DNA from 2 places in the Caballeronia sp. GAWG1-1 genome. Region 1 is predicted to be linked to the other one. Evidence: riboswitches for the same ligand, from Rfam matches in the RefSeq annotation. Region 1 holds a riboswitch; the other holds the start of a gene.
The links. Region 1 has a riboswitch for thiamine pyrophosphate ahead of NCT03_RS12615 (FAD-dependent oxidoreductase). Riboswitches for the same ligand answer to the same signal wherever they lie in the genome.
Positions count from the first base shown of each region.

Region 2: it holds a riboswitch for thiamine pyrophosphate, as region 1 does, so the genes downstream of both, thiC (phosphomethylpyrimidine synthase ThiC) here and NCT03_RS12615 (FAD-dependent oxidoreductase) in region 1, are expected to answer to the same signal.

Region 1 covers NZ_JALQDB010000020.1:25,844-37,675, forward strand. Annotated here, with positions in the region: gene thiE (thiamine phosphate synthase) at 1-7, opposite strand, end outside; gene NCT03_RS12605 (thiazole synthase) at 4-813, opposite strand; gene thiS (sulfur carrier protein ThiS) at 840-1,037, opposite strand; gene NCT03_RS12615 (FAD-dependent oxidoreductase) at 1,056-2,198, opposite strand; TPP riboswitch at 2,401-2,528, opposite strand; gene NCT03_RS12620 (ABC transporter ATP-binding protein/permease) at 2,777-4,519, shown strand; gene NCT03_RS12625 (glutamate synthase subunit beta) at 4,656-6,122, opposite strand; gene NCT03_RS12630 (glutamate synthase-related protein) at 6,201-10,904, opposite strand; gene NCT03_RS12635 (transposase) at 11,227-11,832, opposite strand, start outside.
Region 2 covers NZ_JALQDB010000008.1:246,411-258,242, forward strand. Annotated here, with positions in the region: gene NCT03_RS05225 (hypothetical protein) at 1-404, opposite strand, end outside; gene NCT03_RS05230 (DMT family transporter) at 524-1,450, opposite strand; gene NCT03_RS05235 (L-lactate permease) at 1,548-3,149, opposite strand; gene NCT03_RS05240 (hypothetical protein) at 3,793-4,338, opposite strand; gene NCT03_RS05245 (YMGG-like glycine zipper-containing protein) at 4,546-4,758, opposite strand; gene thiC (phosphomethylpyrimidine synthase ThiC) at 4,979-6,910, opposite strand; TPP riboswitch at 7,088-7,227, opposite strand; gene NCT03_RS05255 (EamA family transporter) at 7,529-8,467, shown strand; gene NCT03_RS05260 (YadA family autotransporter adhesin) at 9,443-11,599, shown strand; gene NCT03_RS05265 (glycosyltransferase family 25 protein) at 11,810-11,832, shown strand, end outside.

The DNA.
Region 1 (11,832 bases):
AGCTCATGCAGCACCTCCGTCCTGATGCCAGAACGGCATGCCAACGACCGGCGTGCTGGCCTGCGCGCTGTCGCGCTCGGCCATCGGACCGGCGAGAAACGCCGTGCGCCCGGCGTCGACACCCAGCGCGAACGCGCGCGCCATCTGCGACGGAAAGGTCGCCTGCGACACGGCGGTGTTCAAGAGCACGCCGTCGAAACCCCACTCCATCACCTGGCACGCATGCGAGGGCACGCCGAGGCCTGCATCGACGATCAGCGGCACGTCTGGCAGCCGCTCGCGCAACGTGCGCAGACCGTAGGGGTTGGTCACGCCCTTGCCGGTGCCGATGGGCGCGCCCCAGGGCATCAACGCCTCGCAGCCGGCATCGAGGAGACGGCGGCCGATCACGAGATCCTCGGTGCAATAAGGCAGCACCTTGAAGCCGTCGCGCACGAGCTTGCCCGCCGCTTCGACGAGGCCGATCGGGTCGGGCTGCAACGTGTAGTCGTCGCCGATCAGTTCCAGCTTGATCCACGGCGTGTCGAAAACCTCGCGCGCCATGTAGGCGGTGGTCAGCACTTCATCGACGCTCTGGCAGCCCGCCGTGTTCGGCAGCAGCGCGACGCCGTGACGCTTGAGGACATCGAAAAAACCGGCCTCGCCAGTCTCGGACTGACGGCGCAGCGCGACGGTCACCATGCCGGGCCGCGCGGCATCGATGGAATCCGAAAGCGATTGCAGCGACGGATAACGCGATGTGCCGAGCAGCACACGGCTCGGGAACGTCTGGCCGTAGAGCGTGAGGCTATGGGCGGCGGTGTGTGAGGTCATGATTCGATCCTTCGGATTCGGTGGATTCAGCCGCCCGCGACGGGCGACACGACGTCGAGCTTGTCGCCGGCTCGAAGCGTCTTCGTGCCGTGCTCGCCGCGCGCGACAAACTGCCCGTTGAGCGCGACCGCGAACGGCGGTTTGGCGCCGAATGCGGCGAGCGCGTCGGTGACGGTGGCGGCATCGGTCAGACTGAATTCGCGCTGATTGATGTGGATGTTCATGGCTTTGACTTTCGATGACTAGAGCGCGGCCGCGATGGCCGGTTCGCTATGCAGAAGTTCGGACCAGCGCGCGCCGCCGCGATAATCCGCGAACGATGCGGCGTCCGCGACGGTTCCGCCGGCGATGGCTTGGGCGAGTGCGCAGGCGGCATCGGCGACTTCCGGCGCGATCATGAAGCCGTGCCGATACAGGCCGTTCACGCGCACGGTCCGCGCCCCGTCCCAGACGATGGCCGGCCGATGATCCGGCAGCGTCGGCCGACACTGAGAATTGAGTTCGAGGATGCGCGCCTCGCCGAAACCCGGATGCACCGCGAACGCCGCACTCATCAGTTCCAGCGCCGAGCGCACGCTCACGGGCGACATGTCCTCGCCTTCGACTTCGGTCGCGCCGATCACGTAAAGATCGTCCTCTTTCGGCGCGATATACAGCGGATAACGCGGATGCAGCAGCCGCACCGGCCGCGACAACCCGATGCCCGGCGCATGCACGCGCGCCACTTCCCCGCGAATACCACGCAACGCGGGCCACGCAGTTTTGCCGCCCAGCCCACGGCAATCGATGATCCAGCGCGCGTCGGGCATGGCATCGACCGGAGAATTCCAGTGCGTGCGCACGCCGCGCGCCGTAAGTCCGGCCGCGAGCGCTCGAAGCGCCTGACGATTGTCGAGTTGACCTTCGTGCGGCAGCAGCCAGCCTTGCGCGAAACGCGTGCCGAGCGCGGGTTCCGCTTGCGCGACTTCCGCGCCCGCGAGCTTGACGAAGCCGCCATCGAGCAAGCTTGCAGGCGCGTTGGCGCGCAACCTGCGTTCGAATAGCGGCGCTTCCGCGCGATCCGCGCCGTGCCAGACGACGAGCGTGCCGTTGCGCTGAAAGTAAACCGGCTCGGGCAACTCGGCGATGAGACCCGGCCAGCGTTCCAGCGACGCCGCGCCGAGTTCGACGACGAGCGGCTCCGCACTCGTCGCCTCGGCGAGCGGTGCGAGCATCGCGGCGGCCACCCACGCAGCCGACTGCGTGCCCGCCTCGTCGCCGCGCTCGTATAGCGCGACGCCGTGGCCCGCGCCCGCGAGTTGCCACGCCACGAGCCGCCCGACGAGTCCTCCGCCGATGACGGCGAAGTCTGGCCGGCGCGCGGCGGGCTGATCGATCGTGTTCACTTTTCCAATGTCTCCTGTCGATCGAAACGAGGCTGGGCGCCGCTCCGGTCTTATCCACGACTGATAACGCCGTGCAGCAAACGCACGAACGCGAAGACAAAACTTGCAGAGGAGAGACCGGCCCGGCAGCGGCAACGCAAACAACGCGCGCCAGGCGGAAAAGAAAGATGATGGAAGAACCTGGAGGAAAGGCGCGACGGCCGCGCGTTCTCCGGAAACTTCCCTCGCCGGTATTACCCGGATCGGGTGCAAAGGGTCTCTCTCAGCCTCGCCGCGCCAGCACACCGATAATTCGATGACATCGCGCGCGAAGCACCCCTGTTTCGTCGAAGATCATTAGACCATGAAAGCCAAAGCCGCTGCAAACCGGGATTCCCCGCCTTTGGTCGCCTCAGTCGGCACTCTGGCACAATGCCGCGAGCATGGTTCTCCGCATGGTTGTGCGAATGAGCACGGAATTAAGCGGCAGTTAAGGGAACCTCTGAACAATCTGCGGGACAGGAAAGAGGCTGCGCGTGCGAGTATCGCGGCGCGGTGCGTCCATTCGTAACTCGGACCGGCATATCATCAGGAAGGTCATGGCCAATTCTCAACCGGAAAACACGCAGCAACAAGCCGACACGGTCTCTGCGTGGAGCCTCATCAAGCCCTACTGGGTCTCGGAGGAGCGCGGCTTCGCATGGGGTCTGCTCGTTGCCATCATCGCGATCAACATGACGGTCGTATGGATCAACGTGCGGCTCAACAGCTGGAGCGCGGCGTTCTACAACGCGCTGCAGAACAAGAACGTCCACGACTTTCCGCACCTGCTGCTGGTCTTCACCGGCCTCGCCTTCGCGTACATTCTGCTCGCGGTTTATGGGAGGTATCTGCGGCAGATGCTCGGCTTCCGCTGGCGCCAGTGGCTGACCAACAAGTATCTCGAACAGTGGTTCGGCGACCGCGCTTTTTACCGCATAGAACGCGACCGTCTCGCCGATAACCCCGACCAGCGGATCAGCGACGACCTGCAATCCTTCGCGACCACCACGCTGTCTCTGTCGCTCGATCTGCTTTCCACGCTCGTCACGCTCGTCACGTTCATCACCATTTTGTGGACGCTCGCGGGCGCGCTGACCATCACGGCATTCGGCACGCCGCTCGTCATTCCCGGCTACATGGTCTGGGCGGCGGCGCTTTACGCGATCATCGGCTCGGTCATCATTCAGAAGGTCGGGCATCCGCTGGTGTCGATCAACTACCAGCAACAGAAGGTCGAGGCTGATTTCCGCTTCGGGCTGATTCGCGTGCGCGAGAATGCCGAGCAGATCGCGTTTTACGATGGCATCGCCACCGAGACGGCCAACGCGAAGACCATTTTCCAGCGCATTCGCGACAACTGGTGGATGATCATGAAGTACACGAAGCGCATGACCTTCGTGCTTAGTTTCTACGGACAGATCGCCATCATCTTCCCGATCATGGTTGCCGCGCCGCGCTACTTCGCGGGCGCGTTCTCGTTCGGCGTCTTGATGCAGATTTCATCGGCGTTCGGCACGGTCAGCGATTCGTTCTCCTGGTTCATCAACAGTTACTCGACCTTGGTCGAATGGCGCGCCACGGTGAATCGTCTGCGCGAATTCAAGCGTGTGATGCGCTCGACGCATATCCGCGAGGAAACGTCGCCGGCAACGGCGCATGGCGGTATCAACCTGCATTACACGAGCACGAAAGCGCTGACGACCAAGGGGCTTGCGCTCGCGTTGCCGAATGGCACGCCGCTTTCGCGCGTGGGCGACGTGACGATAGAACCGGGATCGCGCTGGCTGATAGTCGGGCCGTCGGGCGCGGGCAAGAGCACGCTGATGCGGGCGCTGGCGGGACTTTGGCCGTTCGGCGACGGTAGTATCGACGCACCCGTCGACGCGAAGATGCTGTTTATCCCGCAAGTGAGCTATCTGCCGATCGGCACGCTGCGCGCGGCGTTGAGCTATCCGTCGCCGGGTGGCACCTTCACCGACGAGGAATCGCGCGAGGCGCTGCGTCTGTGCAATCTGGCCGAGTATGGCGACCGCCTGGAAGAAAGTGCGCACTGGGCGCGCAGCTTGTCGCCGGGCGAGCAACAGCGTCTTGCCGCCGCGCGCGTGCTGCTGCACAAGCCCGACTTCCTGTTCCTCGACGAAGCCACCAGCGCCCTCGATGCGGATAACGAACTGCATATCTACAACACGCTCGTCGAACGTTTGCCGAAGGCGGCGATTTTGAGCGTTGCGCACCGGGAGTCGGTGGCGCTGTTCCATGATTATCGGATCGAGATAGAGAGGACGATGGCGGAGGCTTGATTCCGTCTCTTGCTGAATGAAGAACCGCATCCGCGAGCAATTGTGGGTGCGGTTTTTTTTTGGTGGCATAACCCCCGCCAACAAAAAAGGGCGAACCCAAAACGGCCCACCCTTTTCTCCCATCAACCCCGCTCTCTTATCGCGGCAATTCGCTACTGCCCATCAAATACGCGTCCACCGACCGCGCGCACTGACGCCCTTCGCGAATCGCCCACACCACGAGCGACTGACCGCGCCGCATATCGCCCGCGGTGAACACCTTGTCCACCGACGTGTAATACGCCTTGTCACCTTCGGTCGAGGCGCGCACGTTACCGCGCGCGTCCTTGTCGACGCCAAACGCATCCAGCACCGGCGAAGCCGGCTGCGTGAAGCCCATGGCGAGCAGCACGAGGTCGGCCTTCAGCTCGAACTCGCTGTTCGGCACTTCCTGCATCTTGCCGTTCTTCCACTCGACGCGCACCGCGATCAGCTTCTCGACCTTGCCGTTCTTGCCTTCGAAACGCTTCGTCGCAACCGACCAGTCACGCTCGCAACCCTCTTCATGCGACGACGACGTACGCAGCTTGATCGGCCAGTACGGCCACACGAGCGGCTTGTTCTCTTCCTCGGGCGGCTGCGCGAGCAGTTCGAACTGCACCACGCCCTTAGCGCCATGCCGGTTCGAGGTGCCGACGCAATCCGAACCCGTGTCGCCCCCGCCGATCACGACAACATGCTTGCCCTTCGCGACCAGTTGCTCCGCGAGCTTGTCGCCTGCGTTGACCTTGTTCTGCTGCGGCAGGAATTCCATCGCGTAATAGATGCCTTCCAGCTCGCGCCCCGGCACCGGCAGATCGCGCGGCGTTTCCGAACCGCCCGCCACCACGACCGCATCGAACTGTTCTTTCAGTTCGTCCGGCGTGATGGTTTCCTTGGCCGTATTGCCGATGTGCCCCGGCAGCGCGTCCTTGCCGATGAACACGTTGGTGCGGAACGACACGCCTTCCGCTTCCATCTGGCGCATGCGGCGGTCGATCAGCCACTTCTCCAGCTTGAAGTCGGGAATGCCATAACGCAGCAAACCACCAATGCGATCGTTCTTTTCGAACACGACCACGTCGTGACCGGCGCGTCCCAGTTGCTGCGCGACCGCGAGCCCGGCGGGACCGGAGCCGACCACCGCAACCTTCTTGCCGGTCTTGTGCTTGGGCGGCTGCGGCGCGACCCAGCCTTCGGTCCACGCCTTGTCGATGATCGCGTGCTCGATCGACTTGATGCCCACCGGATCGTCATTGATGCCGAGCGTGCAAGCCGACTCGCACGGCGCCGGACAAATGCGTCCCGTGAACTCGGGAAAGTTGTTGGTCGAATGCAGCACTTCGATCGCGCTCTTCCAGTCCTGACGGAACACGAGATCGTTGAAGTCCGGAATGATGTTGTTCACCGGACAACCGTTGTTGCAAAACGGAATGCCGCAGTCCATGCAGCGTGCGCCCTGAACCTTGGCGTCTTCATCGGTCAGCGCGGCGACGAATTCCTTGTAATGCTTGACGCGGGTCAGCGGTGCTTCGTACGCCTCGTGGCGGCGTTCGAACTCGAGAAAACCGGTTGCCTTGCCCATGTGGTTCTCTTCTTTCTCTGTATTTGGTGAGGAACTCGCTCTCCGGCGTACCGGAGAGCTCTTCTATAGTGAGACCGCTCAGGCCGCGAGTGCGTCCTTTGCCTTCTTCGCGCCGATCTCGCCGAGCGCGCGCTTGTAGTCGGTCGGGAACACCTTCACGAACTGACGGCGCGACGCATCCCAGTTTTCGAGCAGCGCCTTGGCACGCGGCGATCCGGTGAACTGGAAGTGACGCTCGATCAAACCCTTGAGCAGCGCTTCGTCGGTCTTGCCGGCATGCCACAGCGCGCGATCCACCGTGCGCTCCTGTTCGGCCTGTTGCAGCACCGGATCGAGGGCCACCATGGTCTTGTTGCACTTGGCGCCGAACGTGCCGTCCGGATCGAACACGAACGCGACGCCGCCCGACATGCCCGCCGCGAAGTTACGGCCCGTCTCGCCGAGCACGACCACCGTGCCGCCCGTCATGTATTCGCAGCCGTGATCGCCCGTGCCTTCGACGACTGCCGTCGCGCCCGAGTTACGCACGCAGAAGCGCTCGCCCGCGACGCCACGGAAGTACGACTCGCCTTCGATAGCGCCGTACATCACCGTGTTGCCGCAGATGATGTTCTCCTCGGACTTGCCACGGAAGTCGTTGGTCGGGCGAATGATGATGCGCCCGCCCGACATGCCCTTGCCGACATAGTCGTTACCGTCGCCGACGAGGTCGAGTGTCACGCCCTTGGCGAGGAACGCGCCGAAGCTCTGACCCGCCGTGCCCTTCAACTGGATATGGATGGAGTCGTCGGGCAAACCGTCGTGGCCGTACTTCTTCGCGATCAACCCGGACAGCATGGCGCCGACCGTGCGGTTCACGTTGCGCACCGGCTGGATGAACGAAACGTGCTCGCCCTTCTCGATCGCCGCCTTCGACTTCTCGATCAACACGTGATCGAGCGCCTTGTCCAGACCGTGGTCCTGCACATCGACGTGCTTGCGCGCGACTTCCGCGCCCACCGGCACTTGATAGAACACGCGCGAAAAGTCGAGACCCTTCGCCTTCCAGTGCTCGACGCCCTTCTTCGTGTCGAGCAATTCGGCGTGGCCGATCAGATCCTCGAACTTGCGGATACCCAGTTGCGCCATGATCTCGCGCACTTCTTCCGCAATGAAGAAGAAGAAGTTGACGACGTGTTCCGGCTGGCCAGTGAACTTTGCGCGCAGCACCGGATCTTGCGTCGCGACGCCGACCGGGCACGTGTTCAGATGGCACTTGCGCATCATGATGCAGCCTTCGACGACGAGCGGCGCCGTCGCGAAGCCGAATTCATCCGCGCCGAGCAGCGCGCCGATCACGACATCGCGGCCGGTCTTCATCTGGCCGTCGGCCTGCACGCGGATACGGCCGCGCAGACGGTTCAGCACCAACGTCTGCTGCGTTTCGGCGAGACCGAGTTCCCACGGCGTGCCCGCGTGCTTGAGCGACGACAAGGGCGATGCACCCGTGCCGCCATCATGGCCCGCGATCACGACGTGATCCGCCTTTGCCTTCGCCACACCCGCAGCGATGGTGCCGACGCCCACTTCGGACACCAGTTTCACCGAAATGCTCGCCGCGGAATTCACGTTCTTGAGATCGTGAATGAGCTGCGCCAAGTCTTCGATCGAATAGATATCGTGGTGCGGCGGCGGTGAAATGAGACCGACGCCCGGCACCGAGTAACGCAGCTTGCCGATATAGTCGGAAACCTTGTGGCCCGGCAGTTGACCGCCTTCGCCCGGCTTCGCGCCTTGCGCCATCTTGATTTGAATTTGATCCGCCGACGACAGATATTCCGCCGTCACGCCGAAGCGGCCCGATGCAACCTGCTTGATCTTCGAGCGCAGCGAATCGCCGTCTTTCAACGCGACGTCGGTGACGATTTCATCGCCGATCAGGGACTTGAGCGTGTCGCCGGTCTTGATCGGAATGCCGCGCAGTTCGTTCCGGTAGCGCTTCTCGTCCTCGCCGCCTTCGCCCGTGTTCGACTTGCCGCCGATACGGTTCATGGCGACCGCGAGCGTGGCGTGCGCTTCCGTGCTGATGGAGCCGAGCGACATCGCGCCTGTCGCAAAACGCTTCACGATGTCCTTCGCCGGCTCCACTTCGTCTAGCGGAATGGCCTTCGACGGGTCGAGCTTGAACTCGAAGAGACCACGGAACGTCATGTGACGCTTCGTCTGGTCGTTGATCAGATGCGCGTATTCCTTGTACGTCTGATACGAGTTGCTGCGCGCCGAGTGTTGCAGCTTGGCGATGGCATCCGGCGTCCACATATGCTCTTCGCCGCGCACGCGATAAGCGTATTCGCCGCCCGCATCGAGCATGTTCGCGAGAACCGGGTTGTCGCCGAAGGCATCGCGATGCAGGCGAATGGCTTCTTCCGCCACGTCGAAGATGCCGATGCCGCCGACCTTGGACGCCGTGCCACGGAAATACTTCTCCACGAGCTCGGAGGACAAGCCGACCGCTTCGAAAATCTGTGCGCCGGTGTAGGACATGTAAGTGGAAATGCCCATCTTCGACATGACCTTGTACAAGCCCTTGCCGACCGCCTTCGTGAAGTTGTAGATGACTTTCTCGGCCGACAGATCGCCCTTGAAGCCTTCCGCCATGTTGGCGAGCGTTTCCAGCGCGAGGTACGGGTGAACGGCTTCCGCGCCGTACGCCGCGAGCAGCGCGAAGTGATGCGTCTCGCGCGCCGACCCGGTTTCGACGACGAGACCCGTGCTCGTGCGCAGACCATGCTGCACGAGATGCGAGTGGATGGCTGACGTGGCGAGCAGCGCCGGAATCGCGACATTGTCGCGGTCCATTTTGCGGTCGGACACGATCAGCATGTTGTAACCGGACTTCACGGCATCGACGGCTTCGGCGCACAACGACGCAATGCATGCTTCCACGCCTTCCTTGCCCCAAGCCACCGGATAGCAGATGTTCAGTTCGTACGAGCTGAACTTGCCGCCGGTGTATTTGTCGATGGCGCGAATCTTCGCGATGTCTTTGAAGTCGAGCACGGGCTGCGACACTTCGAGACGCATCGTCGGGTTGATGTTGGTCGTGTCGAGCAGATTCGGCTTAGGACCGACGAACGAGACCAGCGACATCACCATGTTCTCGCGGATCGGATCGATCGGCGGGTTGGTCACTTGCGCGAACAACTGCTTGAAGTAGTGATAGAGCGTCTTGTTCTTGCCGGACATGACCGCGAGCGGCGAGTCGTTGCCCATCGAGCCCACGGCCTCTTCACCCGACTGCGCCATGGGCGCCATCAGAAACTTGAGGTCTTCCTGCGTATAGCCGAACGCCTGCTGACGGTCGAGCAGCGCGGCGGCTTCGCGACGCTGCGTTTCGACGTCTTCCGCCTTCGGCTCGATTTCGTCGAGCTTGATACGCACGGCGTCGATCCAGCTCTTGTACGGCTTCGCGTTCGCGAGGTTGTCCTTGAGCTCCTTGTCCTCGATGATGCGGCCTTGTTCCATGTCGATCAGGAACATCTTGCCCGGCTGCAGACGCCACTTCTTGACGATCTTCGATTCCGGGATAGGCAGCACGCCCGATTCCGACGCGAGGATCACGAGGTCGTCGTCGGTGATGAGATAGCGCGCCGGACGCAGGCCGTTACGGTCGAGCGTGGCGCCGATCTGGCGGCCGTCCGTGAACGCGATGGCGGCGGGACCGTCCCACGGCTCCATCATCGCTGCGTGATACTCGTAGAACGCGCGGCGGTTGTCGTCCATGAGCGTGTGCTGTTCCCATGCCTCGGGAATCATCATCATCATGGCGTGGACGAGCGGATAGCCCGCCATCACGAGAAGTTCGAGGCAGTTGTCGAACGAAGCCGTGTCCGACTGGCCGGGATAAATCAGCGGCCAGAGTTTGGGCAGATCGTCGCCGAGCACGTAGGAGGCGATCGCGCCGGTGCGCGCGTTCAGCCAGTTGACGTTGCCCTTCACGGTGTTGATTTCACCGTTGTGCGCAATCATGCGATACGGGTGAGCCAGTTCCCACGCCGGGAACGTGTTGGTCGAGAAGCGCTGGTGCACGAGCGCGAGCGCCGAGACCACGCGCTCGTCCTGCAGGTCGCGGTAATACACGCCGACCTGACCGGCCAGAAGCAGGCCCTTGTAGACGACCGTGCGCGACGACATGGACGGCACGAAGTATTCCTTGCCGTGCTTGAGCTTGAGCGCCTGAATGCGGTGGCTCGCCGTCTTGCGGATGATGTAGAGCTTCCGCTCGAGCGCATCCGTCACGACGATGTCCTTGCCGCGCCCGATGAAGATCATGCGGATGAGCGGCTCACTCGCTTTCACGGTCGGAGAAATAGGCATGTTGCCGTCGACCGGGACGTCGCGCCAGCCGAGCACGACCTGGCCTTCCGCCTTCACCGTGCGTTCCAGTTCCTGTTCGCACGCGAGCCGCGAAGCATGTTCCTTCGGCAGGAAGATCATGCCGACGCCGTATTCGCCGGCAGGCGGCAAAGTCACGCCTTGCTTGGCCATCTCTTCGCGATAGAAGCCGTCCGGAACCTGAATCAGAATGCCCGCGCCGTCGCCCATGAGCGGATCGGCGCCGACGGCGCCACGGTGATCGAGATTCTCGAGGATCTTGAGACCCTGCTGAATGATCTCGTGGCTCTTTTTCCCCTTGATATGGGCGACGAAACCGACGCCGCAGGCGTCATGTTCGTTGGCAGGGTCATACATGCCCTGCGCGGCGGGAGGCGAACCGACTGCCGGTTGCTGATGATCGTTCATGGGGACACCGTCTCTACTGTGAGGGGCCGACTCGGCCGTTGAACCATTTTTTATGTCGCCCGCGGCGTTTATTTCAACTTGGAAGCCGCGAAGCCGGTCGTGCAACGGGCGCGCTGTGCCGCAAAAACCGCCGCAAATCGAAATATACGCGACCAATCAAAGAGATGGCAAATAAAATATGACGATGCGTCACTAATTATCGATATGGTGCACGTATGCCCCAAAATATTGGTTCCATATCGGTATTGGGCAAAAAGAAACGGCGCGCCCGAATCTTCGTGCCGCCGTCCTGTTGAAGCGTCGTTATCCGCGATGCCCGTGGTTATTGAGATTGAGGCGTCTCGCGCACTTTACGCGGCCGTCCGCGCGGCAATGGCGACACGCGCCGGTTCGCCGCACGCGATGCCCAATCGCGGTACGCATCGCTGCCGAGCACCCAGCCTTTCAGTGTGGCTTGCAGGAGACGATTAGCCTCACGCTCGTCGAGCGGCTGATCGCACAACTCCTTGTAGGCATGCTGGCGTTCGAACGGCGTGTTGCCGAGCGACCAGAAAAGCGGATGATCGGTGATCAGTCCGTCGAGCGTCAGCCCGATATGGTGCCGAAAACTCGACCACTTGTAGTCCTGCGGCGCGGCAACCAGACCCGCGCGAACCGGCGCGGTTTCAACCACGCGCGTGGCAAGCAGGAAATAACGTTCACCCTCGATGACCGTTGCGCGATATCGCCCTTCCCACAACGTCCCGCGCCGCGTGTAACGGCGATTGAAATGCGCCACGTAACGACGCCCGACTGCCTGCATCGCCTTGGGGAGGCTCGATTCGTCGCGCGGCGTGACAAGCAGATGCACCGCCTGCGGCATCAACGCATATGCATGAATGGAAAGATGATGATCACGTGATGCAGTTCTCAAGCAGTCGATGAAAAG
Region 2 (11,832 bases), on a different contig from region 1:
AGCAAAATCTGCACGGCCCAGAATTGCGGCCAGTTCAGATGGTCCAGCAGGTCCTGGTGCGCGGCCGCAAGACTATGCGTCTCTTTCCAGAACTCGAACAAGCGTTCCAGGTAATGGAGCACCAGCGCGACGAGCGTGTAAATGACGGTTTTCCATCCCGCATTCCAGATGAGCGGGCGCTCGGGATAGCGATTGATGAATGGCAGCATGTCGGCGAGTAGAACCGCCTTGCCGAGAATGAGCGAGGCGACGAGCACGGATGCCGACGCGGGAATCGACAGGCCGGCGCCTTTCACCATGAGCGCGTGCACGACCATCACCACGTGCAGCACGACGAAGAAGAACAAGGTGGGCGGCAGCATCTTCATCAATTCGTGCCTGGCCTTCGCGAAAAAGTCGTGCATGGTCTGCTCCAGGAAACGCATGGATGCGCATGCCGGCGCGTTGCACGAAATGCAACGCGCATCCGAACAATTCGATGAATCTCGCACTGCGGCAGCGGCTGCGCTGTTTGCAGTCTAGTTCAGCCTACGAGCTTGCGGCGTCCTGAAAACGGCAGGCGCTTGATCGCGCCGGTGGCGAGCGCGGTGCCCGCAAGGACGACGGCGCAGCCTTCGAGCATGACGAGCGACACCCGCTCGTGCAGAAACAACGCGCCCCACAGAATGCCGAAGAGCGGAATGACGAAAGTGACGGTCATCGCGCGCGCGGGACCGACGACCGCGACCAGATGGTAGTAGATGAAGTACGCGATACCCGTGCAACCCACGCCCAGCGCGAGCACCGCCGCCCATGCAGGCGCGGAGACCGGCGCGGCGGGCCACGTGACGAAGGCAATAGGCGCGAGCACGAGCGTCGCGCCGATCATGCTGCCCGCGGCGTTGGTCATGGCATCGACGTCCATCAGATACTTTTTCGCGAAGTTGCCCGCAACACCATATAGCGCCGATGCCGCGAGCGCCGCGGCCGCCGCCAGCACGCCCGCCGCGCCCGATCCCGCCGATCCGGGCGAGCCTTCTATCTGATTCCACACGAGCAGCAGCACTCCCGCGAAACCGATCGTCGTACCGATCGTGCGCAAGGTCGTGAGCCGGTCCTTCAGCCAGAGATAGGCGACGAGCGCGCCCCACAGCGGCGTCGTCGCATTGATGACGGATGTGGCGCCAGCCGAAAGCGTCAGCTCCGCATAAGCGAAGAGGCAGAACGGCGCGGCCGAATTGAGAATGCCGACGATGAGTAGCGGTAGCGCACGCTTGCGCATGATCGCGAGACTGCTCGAAAACTGGCGGCGGCCGAGCAGCATGGCGACGAGAAACACGGCGCCGATGCCGACGCGCAAGGCCATGAGCGGCGCGACGCCGAACTCGGCGACGCCCAAGCGGATAAAGAGAAACGACGCGCCCCAGAGCGCGGCGAGACAGACGAGTTGCAACAAATTGACGGGTGACATGACGATGCGGACTTCAGTGTTCCAAGGAAAAGTCCGCGCATGTTAGCACCGCGCCGCGTGCCGTCGGTCATCGCGCCGATGAGACCGCAAGGAACAATCAATGTGGCGGAATCATCCACGTCAACACGTTCTGCTGCAGCCACACGAGAATGCCGAGAATGATGGTGAGCAGGATCGAATGCTTGAAGGTGCGCGCGAAGACGAGTCCTTCCTTGCCCTTGAGTTCGGTCGTGGCGACGCCCGTCGAAATGTTTTGCGGCGAGATCATCTTGCCCATCACGCCGCCGGACGAATTGGTCGCGGCCATCAGCACAGGATTGAGATTGAGTTGATGAGCGGCGACCACCTGAAGGTTGCCGAAGAGCGCGTTGCCCGAGGTATCGCTGCCTGAGAGAAACACCGCCACCCAGCCGAGAAAGGCCGACACGAGCGGGAAGAACGGCCCGACCGAGGCCACCCCGAGTCCGAGCGTGTAGTTCATGCCCGAGTAGTTCATGAGATACGCGAGCCCGACGATGGTCGCCACCGTGAAGATGGCAATGCGCGTTTGCACCCAGGTATCGACGATAGCGTGGCCGAACTCGCTTGCCGGCAACTTCACCAGGAGCGCGGTGATGATGGCCGCCACGAGAATCGCCGTGCCGGTGGCGAGCGGCTGGAAGTCCCAGATCGCGCCGTAGGGCTGATTGTAGAGCGTGATGTAGACCGCCTTGTCGAGCCCCGGCCACGGGATCTTCACGTCGCCGATGAGGAAGATCTTGGCCACCGTCCAGACGATCACCACGACCGAGACGACGATCCACGGCATCCATCCCTGAGCGGCCGAGACGTTGCCGCGTGCGTTGGCGAGGCGATCGACGTTCACCGCGAAGCGTTCGTCGGGCGCGGGCTTCCAGACGCGCAGGAACGCTATGGTGAGGATCAGCGAGACGAGCGAGGAGAGGACATCGGTGAGCGAATAGCTGATGTAGTTCGACGTGACGTACTGCGTCAGCGCGAACGCGCCGCCCGAGACGAGCAGCACGGGCCACACCCGCAGCATGTTGCGAAAGCCCGCGTAGATACCGATAACATAGAACGGCAGGAAGAACGCGAAGAACGGCAACTGGCGGCCGACCATCTTGGCGAGCGCATCGGTGGGCAAATGCGTGACCGCGCCGAGCACGGTGATCGGTACGCCGAGCGCGCCGAACGCGACTGGCGCCGTGTTGAAGATCAGCGTGAACGTGAGCGCTTCGAGCGTCGGAAAGCCGAGCAGGATCAAGAGCGAACTCGTGATGGCGATCGGCGTGCCGAAGCCCGAGATGCCTTCGAGCAATGCGCCGAACGAAAAGCCGATGACCACGAGCACGATGCGCCGGTCGTTCGGCAGGTTGTCGATCATCCACACGCGAAACGCTTCGAAGCGTCCCGAGCGTTGCGCGACGTTGTAGAGCAGGATCGCGGAGAACACGATCCACATCACCGGCCAGAGCGCGAACACGGCGCCGGCTGCGATGGAGTCGAGCGCGAGTCCAACCGGGAAGTGCCAGCCCACCATCGCGATGATCAACGCGACGATCAGTCCCGCAAGCGAAGCCTGCCACGCGGGACGGCGCGCCCAGCCGAGCATGACGAGTACGACGATGATAGGCAACGCGGCAACGATAAAGGAGAGCGCGAGCGAACCCGCGATAGGCGTGAGGATCTGATGGAACATCGGGTCTCCTGTGTCTCTATTCTTGGATGGATGCCGCGGTCTTCGCTGCTGGTTCGAGTGGTATCGAAGACTTTAAGCAACCGCATAACGCGCTCACTAAGAATAGGGCGAGGATGGCCCTCGTCAAGGCTTGAATATTGGCGTAAGGATGCCGGATGGAAGCGGAAAGGGACGTGACGCATCTGCTCCGTTCGGACGCTTGGTCACGCGTTTCGCGGGATGCGGCGCTCAGCTCTCGACGGTCGCTGGAGTAGCCGTTGTTCGTTGTGCCGCGCTGGAATCAAGACGCGATGCAGGCACTTGGCGAAACACCCAGAGCGCGAGCAGCCCAAAGGATGCGACCATCCACAGCAGGAAAAAAGCGAAGGCCATCATGTCCAATCCCCGAGAACGATAGGTAGCGCTTGGGCTTACACCCGTGCGGTCCGATAAGTAGGGATACGATTTAGCGATAATCGTGCCAAAGCACCGGCGTAATCCGCCAGGGCCTTGTCGGATAAGGAAAATGACCGATCGTACAGAGTGGCAAGGCAAGCGAATTGCGTCTGCATTGCCGGGAAATGTTTCAGAGTTGTTACTTTTGTCGGTAATAGCGGCGCAGAGTGCAACATCGACGCCGCATTCGAGCGTGGTGTTTCCTTATTCAATGGCCATGGCCGCCACCGCCATGTCCACCGCCGCCTTGCCAACTGCCACCGCCGCCGTGCCATCCGCCGCCACCGCCGTGCCATCCACCGCCGCCGCCATGCCATCCGCCGCCATAGCCGCGTCCCCAGCAACATCCGCCGCCGCCCCAGTAGCCGAAGCCGATCGACACCGACGGATAACCGTAGCCGTAATAACCGGGGTAAGCAGCATATGCGGGATAAGCGGCGTAAGCGGGATAAGGTGCGTACGCGTAAGGATAGGGATAAGCCGGCGCATACGGCGTGCTCGTATAGATCGTCGAGTAGTCGACTGTCGGCGCGGCCACTGCGTACTGAGCTTGCGACGGCGCGTTCGCGGCACTGACGCCCGAAGCACCTTGCGCCGGTAACGCGAACTCACGTTGCGTGTAGGCAGCGGGAACCGGCGGATAGTAATAAGCGGGGTAGTCGGGATACGGCAGGTAGCATCCGCCGAGAAGCAATCCGGCAGCAAGCGAAGCGGCCGCTGCCCTGTAACCGAAGATGATGCGCGGGGAAATCATGATGCTGCTCCTTGCTTGCGACTTGCCGGACTCTACCTATGCGATTGCGAGGAAGGGTCCGTTAAGAAGGAGCTTACTCGATCGTTGCGGCGTGCGCGTCGCGCGTCCGCTAACAAACCTCGGCGTGTATCAATCCTGAAACAGCCCTTGATCGAAGCGGCGGCAAGCATCGCTGCTTGCCGCATGAGATGACTGTGGATCGCCCGCTTACTTCCCGACTTGATTGCCGATAACCCCGCCTACTGCCGCGCCCCCCAACGTCGATAACGCGCTTCCGCCGATCACGGCCCCACCCGCGGCGCCAACACCAGCGCCAACGGCCGTATCGCGTTGACGCGTCGTCATGTTGTCACAGGCCGTGAGTCCGGCGAGAAGGGAAACGACCACTGCTGCGGCGCCGATTTGTTTGATGATTTTCATGTCGACTCTCCAGAACGATTGATCAATGAAACGGCCGCGGCTTTGCCCACGCGTCCTGCCGTTCGATCACGATCTGGCTTTCATCGACGGACGCCGCAACGTTTTTTTCGCCGGTTCGTTCGTTTATCAGCAGGAAAGATGCCCGAAACGGTGCACGCGCGCGCCATGCAAAAACGGCCTGCAAGGAAGCACAGGCCGTTGCGTACAGTCAGCGTTTGCTTCAGGTCGGCTGATAAATCTCCGCGCCCTTCTTCACGAACTCGATGGCCTTGGTCTGCATGCCCTTGGCGAGCGCATCGCTTTCGGAGACGCCTTGCTTGGCCGCGAAGTCGCGCACGTCCTGCGTGATCTTCATCGAGCAGAAGTGCGGGCCGCACATCGAGCAGAAATGCGCGACCTTGGCGGAATCCTTCGGCAAGGTTTCGTCGTGAAACTCGCGCGCCTTGTCGGGATCGAGGCCGAGGTTGAACTGGTCTTCCCAGCGAAACTCGAAGCGTGCCTTGGATAGCGCGTTGTCGCGCACCTGCGCGCCTGGATGACCCTTCGCCAGATCGGCCGCGTGCGCCGCGAGCTTGTACGTGATGATGCCGGTCTTCACGTCGTCCTTGTTCGGAAGTCCGAGATGCTCCTTCGGTGTGACGTAGCAAAGCATGGCGGTGCCGAACCAGCCGATCATCGCCGCGCCGATGCCCGAGGTGATGTGATCGTAGCCCGGCGCGATGTCGGTGGTGAGCGGCCCGAGCGTGTAGAAGGGCGCCTCGTCGCACCATTCCAGCTGCAGGTCCATGTTCTCCTTGATGAGCTGCATCGGCACATGGCCGGGGCCTTCGATCATCACTTGCACGTCGTGCTTCCACGCGATCTGCGTGAGTTCACCGAGCGTCTTCAGTTCACCGAGCTGGGCTTCGTCGTTCGCGTCGTAGATGGAGCCGGGACGCAGGCCGTCGCCGAGCGAGAACGAGACGTCGTACTGCTTCATGATCTCGCAGATGTCTTCGAAGTGCTCGTAGATGAAGCTTTCCCGATGATGCGCGAGACACCATTTCGCCATGATCGAGCCGCCGCGCGAGACGATACCCGTCATGCGGTTGGCCGTCAGCGGTACGTATTGCAGACGCACGCCCGCGTGAATGGTGAAGTAATCGACGCCTTGCTCGGCTTGCTCGACGAGCGTGTCGCGAAAGATTTCCCAGGTCAGGTCTTCCGCCTTGCCGTTGACCTTTTCGAGCGCCTGATAGATCGGCACCGTGCCGATCGGCACCGGCGAATTGCGGATGATCCACTCGCGCGTCTCGTGAATGTGCTTGCCCGTGGACAAGTCCATCACCGTGTCGCCGCCCCAGCGGATCGCCCAGGTCATCTTGTCGACTTCCTCGCCGATCGACGAACTCACCGCCGAATTGCCGATGTTCGCGTTGATCTTCACGAGGAAGTTGCGCCCGATGATCATCGGCTCGCTTTCCGGGTGATTGACGTTCGCGGGGATGATTGCGCGGCCGCGCGCCACTTCATCGCGTACGAACTCGGGCGTGATGGCCTTCAGGGCGTCCTTGTCGAAAGGCACCGCGCCGAACGACTGGCCGGGATGCTGACGGCCCATCATCGCGGCGAGCTTTTCGCCGTTCGGACCGCTCGTCTTGAGGCTTTCGAGGTATTCGGCGCGGCGCTGATTCTCGCGAATGGCGATGTATTCCATCTCCGGCGTGACGATGCCCTGCCGCGCGTAATGCATCTGCGACACGTTCTTGCCGGGCGTCGCGCGTCGCGGATGACGATGCAGATCCGGGAAGCGCAGCTCGGCCGTTTTCGGATCGGCGGCGCGCTCGCGGCCGAATTCGCTCGAAAGACCCGCGAGTTCCTCGGTGTCGCCGCGCGCTTCGATCCAGCCGGCGCGCAACGCGGGCAAACCGGAGCGGATGTCGATCTTCGCGTCCGGATCGGAGTAGGGGCCGGACGTGTCGTACACGTACACCGGCGGATTCTTTTCGCCGCCGAAACTGTCGGGCGTGTCGGACTGCGTGATCTCGCGCATCGGCACGCGGATGTCGGGCGTCGAACCCGTCACGTAGACCTTGCGCGAGTTGGGCAGCGGCGCGATGGCGGCTGCATCGACGATGGCGTTTTCGGACAGGAACTTGGGATTCGCATTCATGTGCTGTTTCTCCTTTTCAGTCGCAGGGACGGTAATTGACAGCGAGCACGCGGGCGATCGAATGAACGACGAACGAACGAACGCCGGCGAGCTCGGCTGATTCAGGAGCTAGACAGGGAGGAACGAGATGGAAAGGTGCGGGCCCGAGAAGACGTGGCGCGTGAGAGAGATACCGTGCGCCGAGGCCCGAACGCTTCCCTGCGCTGGCATTATCCAGATCAGGTTCAAAGGGTATTTCTCACCCACATTGCACGGGCCATTCAGTCGACGCAGCCGGACGAATCGCGATGTGCAACGCAGGACCCCCGCGTTAGCAGGCGTCACCATACATCGTGGCGTGGCATCTTGGCAACCGTTCGCGAAGTTTGCGCTGAAGCGCAGGCGCTTACTGCATAATGGCGAGCGCGCGATTTTCGGTACTTACCCGGATGTCGTCAGCAGTCGCCCCGCCTGTCGCTTCCGCACTTCTTTCGCTCCGTCATGCCGTCCATCGTCAGTCCCGCCTCGTTCGTCACCTGGCGCGCGCGTTCTTCAAGCTCATGCCCCGTTCGGTCGATTGGCGGCAGTCCCCATTGCAAGTCTCTTGCCCCGATCCGGGCGCGCTTCGCGGAGTAATGCATGTCTGCCGTACCTCCGCGTTTGCCGCTCGGTTTTCCCGACCGCTTTCCGTTTCGCGCTCCTCGCAGCCTCAAGGGACGCGTCGTGCTCGCGTTGGCCGTCGTTTATCTCGTGTGGGGATCGACGTATCTCGGCATTCACCTGGCGCTCGAATCGTTTCCGCCGCTCATGCTTGGCGGCCTGCGTAACCTGTGCGCTGGCGTCGGTCTCTTCGTGATCGCCTTGCATCGCAAGGCGGTGTGGCCGACGGCGCGTGAAGTACGTAATGCAGCGATCGTCGGGACTTTGCTCGAAGGTTTGTCGAGCGGGATGATGGCTTACGGCATGCGCACGGTGGGAACCGGCACGGCTGCCGTGATGGTGGCTACCGTGCCGCTCTTCGCGACGATCTTCACCGCGCTTGCCGGGCGCAGTGTGGCGAAGGGCGAATGGTTTGCGGTGGCGCTGGGTCTCGTGGGTATCGTGTTGCTCAATCATGGCGATCCCTCGCCGAGCTCGACCGTCGGCACGCTTGCCATCTTGTGCGCGGCAATTTTTTGGGCGGGCGGGGCGCATCTGGCAAGCCGTCTCTCGCAGCCTTCCGATCTGCTGATGTCGACTGCGTTGCAGATCGGGCTTGGCGGGCTTATCGCGACTGTCATCGCGTTCGTGTCAGGCGAGCGCCTTGGCCAAGTGAGCATGGGCGCGGGGTTTTCGTTCTTGTATCTCGTCGTGATTGGATCGATGGCCGCGTATGTCGCTTATAACTTTCTCATTCGGAACACGAGCACGATTGTCGCGACGAGTTGTCTTTACGTGAATCCGGTCGTCGCGGTTTTATTGGGCGCTTTGTTGCTTGGGGAAATCATCACGCAGTGGACGGTTGTTGCCACGGTCGTGATTTTGATGAGCGTTGCGTTGTCATTTTGGTTTGATTATCGGCGGCGGGGGTTGGTTTGAGCGCAGGAATCTGGCCTTGTAGGCAAGGGCTGTCGAATAGAACTGAATCGCCGCCCGACGCTTCTTAAAAAGATAGCAACTATCGTAGATAGGAATCGGGGCTAGCTTGACTTGTTGAAAAGAGCACCGTGGTCCCTTACGTCATCAGTTTCATTACCTAAGATATCTCGCGCGCTTCCGAGCCACCATCCCCCTTTCTCTTAGCACGCCGTAACACGAACCGCCACGAGTGCAACTAGTTAGCCGCTAATGCGAATGGTCTCGAAATATCAGGTGGTGGACGCTTGAGCTAAAACGCTGCTGTTTCCTCTACTGACGCGTTATAGCGCGATCAGGTGGCGTCCAATGAAAAGCTTGCCGGACACTTTCTCCCGTATCTGCACACGACGTCCGTGACACGACAGGCGTCTAAAAATAACTCGTGTTACGTGAATGAATGGCGCACTGTAGCGACCACGACCACATCTATATTTAGCTTCTTTGAGCGATTGTTCTTTAAAAATCGTAGCACATACTTGTGTGCATGGAGCTGCGGTCTTGAAGACATAATGCTGCATGTCCGCTATGCAAGGCGCGATGGCTCCTTCCCTGTCTAGTCCCGATAGACTCAAAAATAAGCAAATTCGAAAAATTTGAAGTGTAGCTTCATTGCTTTCAATTACATTGGTTATAGTGTTTGGAAGCAGGTTGATTAATCGAGTAAGAACAGGACCTTCAAAATTCCTCGGTATCCGCTTTGGCTCCATCCTATCCTGAAGTCGGTTCAGCTTAAAAAAGCCATTCAAGGCATATAGATGATTTTTAATACGAGATAACAACAGGAATAAAAACGAATTGCTTGATTTTTGGCGGAGTTTTTGGTCATTGGTGCATCTCTATCCAAACCAATGCAGCCAACCCGCTATCGCCGCGTTTCTATTAACAACGGTCCGAGCATCGGCACAGCAATAAAGGAGGAATTTAGCGACGACTATCGTGCCTACAAAAAACTACGTTAGACGAACCTTGGCCGGGCGTCTAACGCAGCGCAATTACGCATCACAACTTGTCTTTCTTATACGATCATTATATATGAAATTTCATGCTTTTCGGTTCAAACCAGTAACGCTGGCGGTGCTTACCAGCTTGGCAGCGATGGCAACGTCAAGCGCATTCGCAGGGACGGTGACGGGTTGGGGCGACTCGTTGGCATCCGGGGTATCGCGCGATGGAACGAATGTTTACGGCGATAACAATACGGTTAATGCCACGGCGACGGTGATTGGCGATAGCAATGTAGCCAAAGCCAGCGCAACGATGATCGGGAACAATCAATACAACGATGTTACAGGTAGCGTTCTTATTGGAAACGGCGCACAGGTGTCATCGACTGCGGACGGTTACTCGGGTGATCTCGCGGCCGTTGCGATTGGAGCAAGTTCGAGCGCGAAACAAAATAGCGTCGCTATTGGGCCCCATGCGAATGCCAGCTATGCCGATGCAACGGCAATTGGAGCGAACGCCCGGGCGAGTTTGAACGGTGTCGCTATCGGTACGAATGTCTGGGGTGGGGACTATAGTGCGACCGCGCTTGGCGCTGGTTCCTATGCCGATAGTTATAGTACGGCGCTCGGAACCAATGCACGTGCGCTTGATAGGAGCTTGGTAGTTGGGATTGGCGCATCCGGGTCGAGTAGCAGCTTGGTTGTTGGCAACGGAGCATCCGGGTCGGGTAGCAGTACCGTGTTAGGGAATCACGCATCCGCTGGCAGTAGCGATGCCCCAATTGCGATTGGCGAAGGTTCCTACGCCGGCGCATATGGCGCGATCGCGACGGGTTGGAGTGCGCAGGCGAATAGCCCTAATTCGATTGCCTTGGGCACTCGAACTCACGTAACTGGGGATAGCAGCATTGCAATCGGGCGCTATGTCGACGTCACTGGGGACAACATGGTGGTGATCGGCGGCAGTGCTGTAGGCGCTGACAGTTATGCGGTTGCCGTCGGCAACGAAGCGAAGGCACTTAAGTTCAGTGCGGTCGCACTTGGGAGCGGTGCGCAAGCCAGTGACAACTACACGACTGCTCTTGGTTCCGGAGCGAAGGCTTCGGGATGGTACAGCGTTGCTGTGGGCGGTTTTAGCAGATCTGAAGGGGAGCAAAGCGCCGCCTTCGGGAATGGCTCATACGCTCAAAACATCAAGTCACTTGCGTTGGGCTCCGGCGCGCAATCGTATGGCGTCAATTCAGTTGCCTTGGGGGCAAACTCTAACGATTACGGCCTGGACAACGTAGTCAGTGTCGGCGGCGACTTCGGCTATAGCAGGCGAATCATTGGTGTTGCAAGTGGAGTCGGCGACACCGATGCCGTTAATATGTCGCAGTTGAACGCGGTAAGCGCTCAGGTTGCACGAAACACAGCGAACATCTCGGCTATGCAGGGTGGCGTCAGAGCAACCTTCGTTGGCGCGCCTTTGCACGCAAGCGCCGATGTGTCAGAAGTCGGCACGCCGTCGCTCGTCGGCGCAACTTCGAATGTAGGCGCGGCACCCGTCGTCGCACTGTCGGGCGGCTCAAGCTCCTTCTTTGCGGCTGATGGCGATTCGTCAGAAGTTGCCATCGCAAGTGCTGCACATTCTTTGGCAGTAGGCGCGAACGCTAATGCAAGCGCAGACGGGTCTATCGCCCTCGGCGCCAACTCCGTAGCGGACCGCGTGAACACTGTTTCAGTGGGCTCAGCTGAAAGCGCGCGTCAAATTACGAATGTCGCCACCGGTACGCAGGGAACGGATGCGGTGAATGTCGATCAATTGAATGGCGCAGTGACCAGTGCAGTGAAGCAGGCAGACACGTACACCGACAACGCGATTGCCGGCGCGAACGTATATACCGATCGAGCCGTCGCGGATGCCAAGAACGAGATGAAGCATTACAGCGACCGGGCAGCCGCGTCGACACTGGCTATTCCGAGCATTCCGATGCTCAATACCGGTGAAAAATGGGTTGGCGCAGCTGTCGGGAATTACGGCACCTCGACTGCTGTCGGCGTTGCGGCAGCGTATCAAGCGACGACGAACCTGAATGTCGGCGTGGCCGTTTCGTCGGCGAGCGGCGGCCCAGTTGCGCTTAAGGCGCAGGCGGGTTATCGCTGGTAAGCGATTTCGCGGGGGAAGGGCGCTACTTGCCAATCCCCCGCGATTATTTTCAGCCGAGCTTCCGGGCGAACCGGCGCTTGTGCTTTGAAAAATTATCATCTGAAGGCTTCGGCATAAGTGTCAGTTTGATTAGGCGTTTAGGCTGGAAAAAGCGCTAGAGTCTACCTGCTGTTAAATGTCTAAAAAAAGATTTGGTTAGGGTTAAAAACCATGAGGCTAGAAGGCAGATTTAT